Regions from separate parts of the Photobacterium sp. HL06 genome, predicted to be linked through region 2. Evidence: predicted binding sites of a transcription regulator. Region 2 holds the regulator's gene; each other region holds the start of a gene.
What was found. The regulator PurR, encoded in region 2, represses purine synthesis genes. The targets are predictions, from matches to a motif close to TNANGNAAACGTTTNCNTNA.
Positions count from the first base shown of each region.

Region 1: the regulator PurR is predicted to act here: its motif matches at 1,804-1,823, upstream of metK (methionine adenosyltransferase).
Region 3: the regulator PurR is predicted to act here: its motif matches at 2,238-2,257, upstream of AC51G0_RS11335 (phosphoribosylaminoimidazolesuccinocarboxamide synthase).
Region 4: the regulator PurR is predicted to act here: its motif matches at 1,682-1,701, upstream of glyA (serine hydroxymethyltransferase).

Region 1 covers NZ_CM183914.1:514,772-517,965, reverse strand. The annotation lists gene tkt (transketolase) at 1-1,607, opposite strand, end outside; gene metK (methionine adenosyltransferase) at 2,007-3,161, shown strand.
Region 2 covers NZ_CM183914.1:1,675,563-1,678,756, reverse strand. The annotation lists gene AC51G0_RS07975 (FecCD family ABC transporter permease) at 1-285, shown strand, start outside; gene AC51G0_RS07970 (heme ABC transporter ATP-binding protein) at 282-1,109, shown strand; gene purR (HTH-type transcriptional repressor PurR) at 1,521-2,528, shown strand; cyclic di-GMP riboswitch class I at 2,724-2,828, shown strand; gene AC51G0_RS07960 (TfoX/Sxy family DNA transformation protein) at 2,956-3,194, shown strand, end outside.
Region 3 covers NZ_CM183914.1:2,460,435-2,463,628, reverse strand. The annotation lists gene AC51G0_RS11340 (methyl-accepting chemotaxis protein) at 1-722, opposite strand, end outside; gene AC51G0_RS11335 (phosphoribosylaminoimidazolesuccinocarboxamide synthase) at 1,004-2,107, opposite strand; gene AC51G0_RS11330 (ATP-dependent helicase) at 2,383-3,194, shown strand, end outside.
Region 4 covers NZ_CM183914.1:3,310,627-3,313,820, forward strand. The annotation lists gene glyA (serine hydroxymethyltransferase) at 299-1,549, opposite strand; gene AC51G0_RS15010 (YitT family protein) at 2,004-2,615, shown strand; gene glnB (nitrogen regulatory protein P-II) at 2,789-3,127, opposite strand.

The DNA.
Region 1 (3,194 bases), 1.2 Mb from region 2:
TCAGCAACCTGTGCTTCGCTACGCGCTTGCTGAGCTAAGTTCTGGCGAGAGAAGATTAGCGATGTCGGGCCGTCTTTACGCTCGATCGCGAATTTCCAAGCCACTGCTGATTCAACCTGGTCACATGGGCGCCATGTGCTCATGTTTGGTGTCAGACGTAGTGAAGCGATTTGCTCTACTGGCTGGTGGGTAGGACCATCTTCGCCCAGGCCGATTGAGTCGTGGGTATAGACCTGGATGTTCTGCACTTTCATCAGTGCCGCCATACGCATTGCGTTACGTGCGTATTCCATGAACATTAGGAATGTCGCGCCGTAAGGAACAAAACCACCATGAAGGGCGATACCGTTCATGATCGCCGTCATACCGAATTCACGTACACCGTAATGGATGTAGTTACCCGCGAAGTCTTCAGCGGTTAGCGACTTAGAACCAGACCACATGGTCAGGTTAGAAGGCGCAAGGTCAGCAGAGCCGCCCATGATCTCAGGAAGCATTGCACCAAACGCTTCTAGGGCGTTTTGTGATGCTTTACGTGATGCGATGTTGGCAGGGTTTGCTTGAAGATCAGCAATGATTGCGTTTGCTTTCTCTTCCCACTGTGCAGGCAGTTCGCCATTTACACGACGCTTGAATTCTGCCGCAAGTTCTGGGTAAGCCGCTGCGTATGCTGCGAATTTCTCATCCCATGCAGATTCTTTTGCTACACCCGCTTCTTTTGCATCCCACTCCGCCGCGATATCCGCAGGGATGTCGAAAGGACCGTGTTCCCAGCCAAGTGCAGCCTTAGTTGCAGCAATCTCTTCAGCACCCAATGGCGCACCGTGACAGTCATGCGTACCCGCTTTGTTTGGAGAGCCAAAGCCGATAACAGTCTTAGTACAAATCAGGGTTGGTTTGCCTGTTTCTGCTTTTGCCGCTTCGATTGCTGCGTTGATAGCGTCAGCATCGTGGCCATCAACAGCAGGAATAACATGCCAGCCGTATGATTCAAAACGCTTAGGCGTATCGTCAGAGAACCAGCCTTCAACTTCACCGTCGATAGAAATACCGTTGTCATCCCAGAACGCAATTAGCTTGCCCAGGCCCAATGTGCCAGCCAGTGAACAAGCTTCGTGAGAGATACCTTCCATCAGACAGCCGTCGCCCATAAACACATAAGTGTTGTGGTCAACGATGTCGTGGCCTTCACGGTTGAACTGGGCAGCAAGCGCTTTTTCAGCCATCGCCATGCCCACACCGTTAGTGATGCCCTGGCCTAGTGGACCGGTTGTTGTTTCCACGCCCGGCGCATAGCCATACTCTGGGTGGCCCGGTGTTTTTGAATGTAGCTGACGGAAATTCTTCAGATCGTCAATAGACAGGTCATAACCTGTAAGGTGAAGCAGAGAATAAATAAGCATTGAACCGTGGCCGTTAGACAGGATAAAACGGTCGCGATCAGCCCACTGCGGGTTTTGTGGGTTGTGGTTCATGTGGCCACGCCACAGCACTTCAGCGATATCTGCCATCCCCATAGGTGCACCAGGGTGGCCAGAGTTAGCTTGTTGAACACCGTCCATGCTCAGGGCACGGATTGCATTGGCAAGTTCTTTACGTGAAGACATGTCTGCTCCAGAAATTCGTAGACTGTTGTATTGTGGTTATTTACCAATCTATAAGTACGGTAAATTAACCAGGAATCGGCGGGCGGGTATTGTCGCAAAGTCTGGCCCCGGACTGCAAACGTTTTCCTGAAGAAAATGAGTCCTATTTCAATAAGCTGGCCAATCGAAAACGTCACAAATCGATGTTAACACCCTGAAAGGTAAACGATTGCTTTTGCGGTTCATCTATCACCTTATAATTCACGGTGTTGATTTTAAACCTGTTGCGGGTATTATAGACGTCTAGACGGAGGTAGCTCTATACATTCAAACGTATATCCATATGCGTTTTGTTTATGTAAACCTTTATCTCAGAGCTCCTTGTTATTAACCTATATCCATATAAGAGTGAGTGTACGCATGTCAAAGCACCTGTTTACTTCTGAGTCAGTATCAGAAGGTCATCCAGATAAAATTGCCGATCAGATTTCTGACGCAGTCTTGGATGCGATCCTGGAACAAGACCCAAAAGCACGTGTTGCGTGTGAGACTTACGTAAAAACCGGTATGGTGATGGTAGGCGGTGAAATCACCACTTCTGCCTGGGTTGATATCGAAGAAATTACCCGTCAAACCGTACGTGAAATCGGCTATGTGCACTCAGACATGGGCTTTGATGCCAACTCTTGTGCCGTACTGAGCGCAATCGGCAAGCAGTCTCCGGACATCAACCAGGGTGTTGACCGTGAAGATCCTCGCGAGCTAGGTGCCGGCGATCAGGGCATCATGTTTGGTTACGCAACCAACGAAACTGACGTTTTGATGCCAGCACCAGTCACTTACGCTCACCGCCTAGTTGAGCGCCAAGCTAAGATCCGTAAAAACGGCACCCTACCTTGGCTACGTCCTGATGCGAAAAGCCAGGTAACTTTCGCTTACGATCAAGGTAAAATTGTCGGTATCGATGCGGTTGTTCTTTCTACTCAGCACTGTGACACCATCGAGCTTCCAGTACTGCAGGAAGCCGTGATGGAAGAAATCATCAAGCCGGTACTTCCTGCTGAGTGGTTGAACAAAGAAACTAAATTCTTTATTAACCCAACTGGCCGTTTCGTGATCGGTGGCCCAATGGGTGACTGTGGCCTGACTGGTCGTAAAATCATCGTTGATACCTACGGCGGCGCAGCGCGTCACGGCGGTGGTGCATTCTCTGGTAAAGATCCATCAAAGGTTGACCGCTCTGCGGCTTACGCAGCGCGTTATGTTGCTAAGAACATCGTCGCAGCTGGCCTTGCTGAGCGTTGTGAAATCCAGCTTTCTTACGCAATCGGTGTTGCGGATCCAACGTCTATCATGGTTGAAACATTCGGCACTGAAAAAGTTTCCCACGACATCATTGTTGATGCTGTTCGTCAGAACTTCGACCTACGCCCATACGGCCTGATCGAAATGCTTGATTTGCTACAGCCTATCTACCAGAAAACTGCAGCCTACGGCCACTTCGGTCGTGAAGAATTCCCTTGGGAAGCAACAGACAAAGCAGAAATGCTACGCGATTTCGCTAACATCAAGTAAGCGACAACGTACTGATTTGAAAAAAGGAAGCTT
Region 2 (3,194 bases):
ATTTTGCTCTGTGCCGCGGGGGTCGGTGTCACGGTCTCATTAACCGGTGTCATTGGCTTTATCGGCCTAATTATTCCCCATCTAGGAAGAATGCTTACCGGGCCGAATCACAAAACATTGCTGCCATTGTCGGCACTACTTGGCGCGTTAATCCTACTCATCGCCGATATGCTGGCTCGTGTTGTCGCCGCCCCGGCAGAATTACCCGTCGGGATCATCACAGCTATTCTCGGCGCACCATTCTTTATCTTCCTACTTATAAACCAAAAGGGAAGAATGTCATGAACACTGCAACAGAAAAGAACAAGCCTGCTGCTATCGAAGCCAAAGGGCTGCACCTGACGTTGGGTGGAAAAACACTGCTGAGCAACTTCAACTTAACCATTGCCAGCGGCGAACTAACCGCCCTTCTGGGCCCCAATGGTGCCGGTAAGAGTACGTTGCTCAAGGTACTGTGTGGGGAAATCGATGCAGGCGGCGAAGTGTCCTTCTTCGGTAAAGCACGTAATGAATTCAAGCAGGCAAAGCTTGCCAAGCACTTAGGTGTATTGCCACAGCACAGCAATTTGAGTTTTGCTTTTACCGCACAAGAAGTGGTAGAGCTCGGTAGCCTGCCACTGCAAATACCCAATGTGCAAACCAAAACAATCGCCACTGAGAAAATGAAGCTTGTTGATGTGCTGTCGCTCAAAAATCGGCTCTACCCTTCCCTATCCGGCGGTGAAAAGCAACGGGTGCACTATGCACGGGTGCTTACCCAGTTAAGCCAGGCAGGCAAGCAGTGTATGCTGATGCTCGACGAACCGACCTCGGCGCTCGATCTCGCCCACCAGCATAGAACTCTGCAAGTCGCCCGAGGCCTTGCGCAATCGGGGGCTGCCGTGATCGTAGTGATCCATGATCTGAACCTAGCGGCTCAATATGCTGATCGCCTTGTTATTATCAATGAAGGTAAGATCCAGGCTGATGGTCCCCCCCGACAAGCATTACAGAAAGACACGATCAGCCGAGTCTATGGCTGGCCCGTACACATCGGCGAGCACCCAACCGATAACTATCCTGTTGTGATGCCTGCGATCTCGTCTGCAGAGTTATCAAAAGCAGTATAAGTTAATCCTATTTTAGCAGGACAGCCTCAGCCCAAAAGCTGAGGTTTTTTACTTGCCAGAAAGCAAAATCATCGAACCAGATTGCACGTCATATGCACTAAATTGTTGTAAAATTGCGGTGAGTTTGTTGATATCTATCAAGAATTACAGGGTTGGGATACAGAAACGTTGCACTGTGCGCTACACTCAGTAGAATGTGAACGCAAGCGATTACACAATGCAACGTCGGGAAAGACGAGAGAACAAGGCCGCTCGTGACTGAAGCGGCTTTTTGGCGTTTTTGTACGCTGTACCAAACAGAACAATTATCTGGATACAGTCAGATAATTACTCTGTTTGGTACTTTCAATTACAAGTGATTATGAAATGGTCGGCTCTGACCTCTGATCTTAAATTATTAGAAGAATAAGTATGGCAACGATTAAAGATGTTGCACGTATGGCTGGTGTATCAACCACAACAGTTTCTCACGTGATCAACAAAACACGCTTTGTTGCAGAAGCAACACAGAAAAAAGTATTAGCGGCCGTAGATGAACTAAATTACGCGCCAAGTGCTGTTGCGCGAAGCCTAAAATGTAACACAACCCGCACCATCGGCATGCTGGTAACCAAGTCTACCAATCCATTCTTTGCCGAAGTGGTCCATGGGGTTGAAGAGCATTGCTATGGCCAAGGCTACACCCTGATCCTATGCAATACTGAAGGTAACCTAGATAAGCAACGTGACTATCTACGCATGCTCGCTGAAAAGCGTGTAGATGGCCTATTGGTAATGTGTTCTGACTTGGACGAGAAGCTGCTTGAACTCCTTGAGCGCAAGAAAGACTTACCAATGGTGATCATGGACTGGGGCCCGGAAAGCCCGCATACGGATAAAATTCAGGATAATGCAGAGCTCGGCGGCTACGTTGCAACCAAGTACTTTATCGAACACGGCCACACTAAAATTGGTTGCCTGTCAGGCCACTCAGACAAATCGACCTGCCAAGAACGTCTGAAGGGCTTTTATAAAGCGATGGGTGAAGCGCAGCTTAGTGTCAATGAAGACTGGCTGCTTGAAGGTGATTTCGAGTGTGAGTCAGCGGTTATCGCCGCCAATAAGTTCATTGAAATGAAAGAGCGCCCGACAGCAATTTTCTGCTTTAACGATATTATGGCAATGGCGCTGATCAGTACTTTCGAGCAGGCAGGCATACGCGTTCCTGATGATATTTCAATTATTGGCTATGACAACATCGACTTGGCACCGTACTTCTCTCCGCCCCTGACGACGATTCACCAGCCTAAGCGCCGCCTGGGCAAAACGGCGATTGAGATCCTGATGGAACGAGTCAAAGATAAAGAACATGAACGCCGTATTTTTGAGATGGCACCAGAACTGGTTGTTCGCAAGTCAGTCAAAGACTTGAACGCCTAATCAACCAAGTCGCAACCCATAGAAACCGATATTACTTATCGGTTTTTTTATGTCTTAAATGACGGTTGTGATGCATTGATTTTGAGGCAAATATATTTTTTGCCACTAAAAACATAGACATATTTATTGAAGCAATATCACACTTTTAAAAGTGGGAGCAAGTTCAAAAATATTATATGGGATATGCTTATTAAGTCACGAACAAGGCAAACCTCCCGAAAGGGTGGGACGCAAAGCTTCCGGCCTAAAAGTGGTTAGTTTTTCAACAACTAAGTCTCTTATGGTAGCGGGGTCGCCGATGGATCTAGCAAAAAGTCATGTCATGAATCCTGACATTATCCTGACATAACTTTTTTGTGAAATTTGCTAATCTGAAATCCTCGCTCTGTTGTTAGGTGACCCAAGAAATATTTCACCGAGAAGAAGCATGGACAAACCAGTACTTAAAGAATCATTACGATTATTCAGTTGTTTCGAGAATGTAAAGTCTCGCTCAATGTTTGGTGGCTTTGGCATTTTCGCGGGTGAAACTATGTTTGCACTCGTGGTAAATGACAAGTTACACCTTCGTGCAAATGCCGAAAATGAAAAAGAATTTAAAAAAGCAGGGCTTACACCTTATGTGTATAAAAAGCGCGGCTTTCCTGTTGTAACTAAGCACTACGC
Region 3 (3,194 bases), 780 kb from region 2:
AACGTGATTTTAACTGTTTTACCATGCAGCTCTGTGGTCACGACGTCTTTGGATAGTGGTTGGTTACCAAGGAAGTCTGACATCGGTTTACCGTTATGTTTTTCTTCCGGGTGCGCAATGACGGTACCATCACCAGAGACAATGAACAGGTAGCCAGCATCAAACAGTGAAACCTGGTTAACGAGCTCGGCTAGGCCGCCAAGGCTAACGTCAAAGAATATAGCACCGGTAAATTCACCCCGCTCAAACAGTGGAGTAGCAATAGATACTAGGATTTCCTGAGTTGCTGAATCAGCGTATGGCGCGGTGATAATTAGCTCTCTGGCTTGTTTTGCATCTTTGTACCAAGGACGTACACGCGGGTTCCAACTAGCACCAGGATCCCAGCTTGGGTCATTACTGGTAAAGCTTCCATCTTTTTCGAACCCTAGGCCTGTCAGCAAAAATGAATTCTTAATAATAGGTTGGGTAATGACAGTCTGGATATTTTCTAGTGATAAGTCTTGCTCTATCAGGCTGGTGGCATAGCTGGCAAGGGCCTTACGACTGCTGATCTCGGCATTTACGGTATTACTCATGCCCGATACGATTTCATCGATGCTTTGCATTACCAAAGACTGGATTTGGGATTTGGTATTGAAATATTGGTTGGCAGAAAGCAAAGCTAATGCTGCCAGCAATATGGCGGATGATGTGGCGACAACTTTATGGCTGAACTTCATATGATGAGACCTCAACGAGCACACGTGTATTTATAGGTATGATAACCATTGTGTCGGCTGCGTAATGAAATTGTTAATAGCTGCTGTGCAAATATGTGATCAGAGAATGCATTTTTTTGCCATATACCAAATAAGTGCATGTCAGCAGATAGAAAGTGGATAATTCTTAGATATTAATATATGAACTTAGTTAAATATTAAGATTTAATTTCAAGATAGGTAAATTAAGCTGATAGAAAAAAGGCAGCAATGATGCCGCCTATTTATACAGTATTATTTTGCTAGACAATTAAATTATATTCATCACGAAGAATATCAATGATCTCAGCTTTAGGGTTCTCACTTAGGGTAATTTTCTTGCCTGTAATTTTTTCAGCAATACCGGTATAGATTCTGGATACCTGCATCAGTACCTCTTGAGGTAGGGCATTGTCACGGGCCAGTGCCGAACGCTCTTCCATACGGTCTTTGTTGAGCAAAATATCAGGGTCAGGGAAGTGGTTGAGTAGTAGCTGACGGAAGTCTTCTTTAGAGTTCTCGACAATCTTACCTTCACGGTAAGCTGCACCTTCCCAGATACGTGATGAATCCGGTGTACCAACTTCATCCATATAGATCAGCTTTTCATTACCTTCTGCATCGGTCACATAGCCAAATTCAAATTTGGTATCGACAAAAATTTGATCTAGCTTGGCGAGTGCTTCGCTGATCACACCAAACCCTTCTTTCAATAGCGTTTCATAGCGCGCGATATCGTCTGGAGAGCTGAAATTAAAAGCTTGATAGTTATCTTCGATGTTCTTGCGGGTGATGTTGACATCATCGACAGCCGGAACACCCGGAATACCTTCCAGGATCCCTTTGGTAGATGGGGTGATCAATAGCTCGGGCAGCTTCTGATCTTTGTCCAGGCCTTCGGCGACGTCAATACCACAGAATTCACGCTCGCCATTGGCATAGGCACGCCACATTGAGCCAGTAATGTATTGGCGACAAATCGCCTCGATTTTGACCGGTTTGGCTTTTTGCACAATCCATACAAAGGGGTGGGGGATATCAAGGATGTGGCTATCTGCCAGCCCGTTTTCCCGGAATAGCTTAAACCAGTGGTTAGAAATCGCATTGAGCGCAGCCCCTTTACCTGGAACCCCTTTCATACCGCCTTCGCCATGCCAGATGCAGTCGAAAGCAGAGATACGATCACTGATCACCATAATGGCCAGCGGGGCATCAGGTTTAACGTTATAGCCTTTTTCTTTGATCAGACGGCGGCTGTCGGCTTCAGTCAACCAGTACACAGAACGTACCTTGCCGCTGTGAACGGGTTTGTCGGTACGGATCGGGAGGTCATCATTTACAGCGAGAACTTGATCAGCAAGGCTCATGGTGAATTCCTATTTCAAAAGTCGAGACAAAGATAAAACCATGCAGACTACGCCTTATTTGGCTTTAAAACACAGGCCTAGTCTGTAACTGAGGCAGATAATAGCAGAACCGATTACAGCTTTCAGCAAATAAAGCAAACGTTTGCGCAATTTGATTTGGCCCATTTGGTCAGTTGAGCATCGATCCAGAACCTTGTTGGATATTTTGCTAAGCGAAGAGGGGCCAGTTATGGCAAAATCCCTACCTTTCCAGCTTGACTAGGTTAACTCTCACTATGACGCGCTATACACCCGAGCAGACAGCATTTATCAACCATCAGACAGGTAATGCACTCTGTATAGCAGGCGCAGGTACAGGTAAAACCACCACCTTGGTAGGCTTGATCGAAAAAAAACTAGCCCATATACCTGCCCAAGAAATGTTGGTGATGATGTTCAACCGTGATATTCGCAGTGATTTTCAGCAAAAGCTGCAGGCGACGGGAATTGAGCAAAATGTACCGGTTCATACCTTTCATAGTTTCTGCCTGAAGTTGCTCAATCAAACGGGATTTCTCAGGGAAACAGGTTTTCGAGTTGATTATCAAAGCGGGGAGAGCGATAAATCCCTGGTAAAAACCGTACTGAGAGCGGTTGCCGGGCAGGAGAAAAGCTATCAGCGTCAGCAGATGATCAAGGATCCCAAGACCATTGAGTTGCTGCTGAGTTTTATTGGTCTGGTAAAGGCCTATATGTTGCCGCCGCGAGAAGTCTTCCAGATGTCGGAAGTCAGCCAGGACTATCTGTTTATCATTGATGCGTTTGAGCAGTTTGAAACCTTGCGCAAAGAGCACAAGGTGTTGTTCTTCGACGACTGGCTTGTGGAGTCGGTAAAAATGCTGGAAGGCTCAGACACAATTCGGCAGCATTACCATCAGCACTGCAAACTCGTGGTCGTCGATGAGTTTCAGGATATTAATACTGCCCAGTATCGCTTGCTCAAGCAGCTACTGGGGCCGCAAACCCAACTGTTGGCTGTGGGTGATGTTGACCAATGTATCTATAAATGGCGCGGTAGTGCACCACAGTTTATGCTTGATTTTGATAA
Region 4 (3,194 bases), 1.6 Mb from region 2:
TTGCCTCCTAATTTTCGTCGACTCAGTGTAACCCATTTCAATCGGTTATTGAGAGTATAAGAATGGTTTTTCTTATTATTCTGGCTTACCAAAACAAAACGGCACCTTAAAAAGGTGCCGTTAATAAGGAACGAGAGTCGAGATCCTGGTTCCTGGTTCCTGGTTCCTGGTTCCTGGTTCCTGGTTCCTGGTTCCTGGTTCCTGGAAGATAGTTTCTAGTTTCTAGTTTCTAGTTTCTAGTTTCTAGTTTCTAGTTTCTAGTTTCTAGTTTCTAGTAGCGAAGCGTATCCAAACTCGATTATGCGTAAACCGGTAGACGCTTACAGATCTCTAGTACTTTAGCCTTAGTTTCTTCAATCACTTCCGGCTTGTCGGTGTTGTCCAGCACATCACAGATCCAGCCAGCAAGCTGCTTGGCATCTTCAACCGTGAAGCCACGGCGGGTGATCGCAGGCGTACCTAAACGGATACCAGAGGTAACAAATGGGCTGCGAGGATCATTTGGCACACTGTTCTTGTTCACAGTGATATTCGCCGCACCCAGTGCCGCATCAGCTTCTTTACCCGTGATGCCCTTGTCGATCAGGTCAACCAGGAACAGGTGGTTTTCAGTACCACCAGAAACGATCTTGTATCCGCGCTCCAGGAACTCTGCAACCATAGCTTTGGCATTTTCAACCACACGTGCCTGGTATGCTTTGAACTCAGGCTCCATCGCTTCCTTGAAGGCTACCGCTTTCGCTGCGATAACATGCATCAGAGGACCGCCCTGACCGCCAGGGAATACTGCTGAGTTCAGTTTCTTGTACAGCTCTTCGCCTTCGCTTGACAGGATTAGACCACCACGTGGGCCTGCCAGTGTTTTGTGCGTCGTTGTGGTCACAACATGGGCGTGAGGTACTGGGTTCGGGTAAACGCCAGCGGCAATCAGGCCAGCGACGTGTGCCATATCAACAAAGAAGTACGCGCCAACTTTATCGGCAATCTCACGCATGCGTTTCCAGTCAACAACCTGAGAATAAGCAGAAAAACCACCGATGATCATCTTCGGCTTGTGCTCTAGCGCCAGTGCTTCCATCTCTTCGTAGTCGATCTGGCCGCTTTCATCAATGCCATATGGAATGATGTTGTAAAGCTTACCAGAGAAGTTTACCGGGGAACCGTGAGTCAAGTGGCCGCCGTGTGCCAGGCTCATGCCCAGTACTGTATCACCGGCATTCAGTAGTGCCATGTAGACCGCGTTATTGGCTTGAGAGCCTGAGTGCGGCTGAACGTTCGCATATTCGGCACCAAAAAGTTGGCAAGCACGATCAATCGCCATCTGCTCAGCTTTATCGACATACTCACAACCGCCGTAGTAGCGCTTGCCTGGATAGCCTTCGGCATACTTGTTCGTCAGCTGAGAACCTTGTGCTTCCATTACACGCGGGCTGGTGTAGTTTTCAGAGGCAATTAACTCGATGTGCTCTTCCTGACGCGCAGTTTCTTCCTGAATGGCTGCAAAAAGTTCTGCGTCATAATCGGCAATATTCATGTCGCGTTTTAGCATCTGTATCTCCTGACTCAGATTGTTCTCATACTAATTCACAGAAGCACCTGAAATATTCAGATCCTTGTGTGAATTGGTGGTAAACACAAATTTTCGGTAAACAATAAAAAATCGTGAAGCTAGGCCCTGCCTAGACGCAAACGTTTTCGTTATACCAGCATCTAACGCGGTATTTTACAGAATTTGATCTAAATCAGATAGTCCCCAGAGAACTTTTTATTGTTATTTCTGCATGTTTATTTTCGATGGTAGCATGAATTGTTTTCATCTTGACAAACTAATCACCACTTAGCTTTAAGTCAGCCTATCCATATTACAAGGGAATTTGGAAATTATTATTTTACGAAACCGTAAAATAATGATTACAGCTGTGTTTTTACTCTTTATGGCGACAATTTTATTTTCAGGGAGGGGCCCATTATCATTGCGCGCTTCAGATATAAGGAGTGTACTTTTGAGCGGTTATCATCATTCATTGAAAGAAAATATCATTGCTATCCTTACCGGTACGTTTATCGTTTCCCAGGGTGTTTTCTTTCTCCAGCAAGCTGACTTACTGACGGGCGGTACAACCGGACTTGCCCTGCTGCTGAGCCAGTTTGTCGATCTTTCTTTTGGCCAGTTGTATTTTCTACTCAATACCCCATTCTACCTTATGGCCTGGTTTAGAATGGGCAAGACTTTTGCCATTACCAGTATTATTTCTGGCGGCTTAGTCTCAATGATCACCGATAACCTTCATCATGTACTTGAAATCAGCCGCCTTGAGCCACTTTACTGTGCCGTCATTGGTGGCCTCCTGATGGGGCTGGGCATGCTGATTTTATTCCGCCACCAGACTAGCCTCGGCGGCTTCAATGTATTGGTCTTGTATCTACAGGAAAAGTTTGGCCTGTCGGCGGGCAAGCTGCAAATGGGGATTGATATCTGTATCCTGACCGCGTCATTCTTCCTGGTAAGCCCAACCATATTGGTGCTATCAGTACTCGGTGCAATCGTGTTGAATTTGGTACTGGCAATGAACCACAAGCCGGGGCGTTACACCAGCCAGGCTGTTGCTAGCTAGAAGCGGGAAGCGTCACAGATTGTAGAAACTAAAAAGCGAGAGCCAAACAACTCTCGCTTTTTGTTTTTGGGTCCAAGGGCCATAGGGCCATAGGGCCGCTCTTCCCCGCCTCCCGAAGCGAAGCGCACTCTGAGCGCAGCGTAACTCGCTTCCCCTACACAAAGTGTAGGCTGTTAAATCGCGTCTTCGTCTTCCTCGCCGGTACGGATACGGACTACACGCTCAACATCGAACATGAAGATCTTACCGTCACCGATCTTGCCGGTCTGCGCTGTTTCAATAATGGTATCAATGCATTGCTCAGCAACTTCATCAGCCACGACAATTTCCAGCTTCACTTTCGGCAGGAAATCCACCATGTATTCTGCGCCACGATATAGTTCAGTGTGGCCTTTCTGACGGCCGAATCCTTTCACTTCCGATACCGTCATACCTGTGATGCCGACTTCCGCCAGAGCTTCACGAACATCATCAAGCTTGAATGGCTTAATAACGGCTTCAATTTTTTTCATCTTTCATCATCCTTTGCTGAGCAGAGGTCGCTGGTGCACAAACCGACACCAACTGCCTGATTAATAT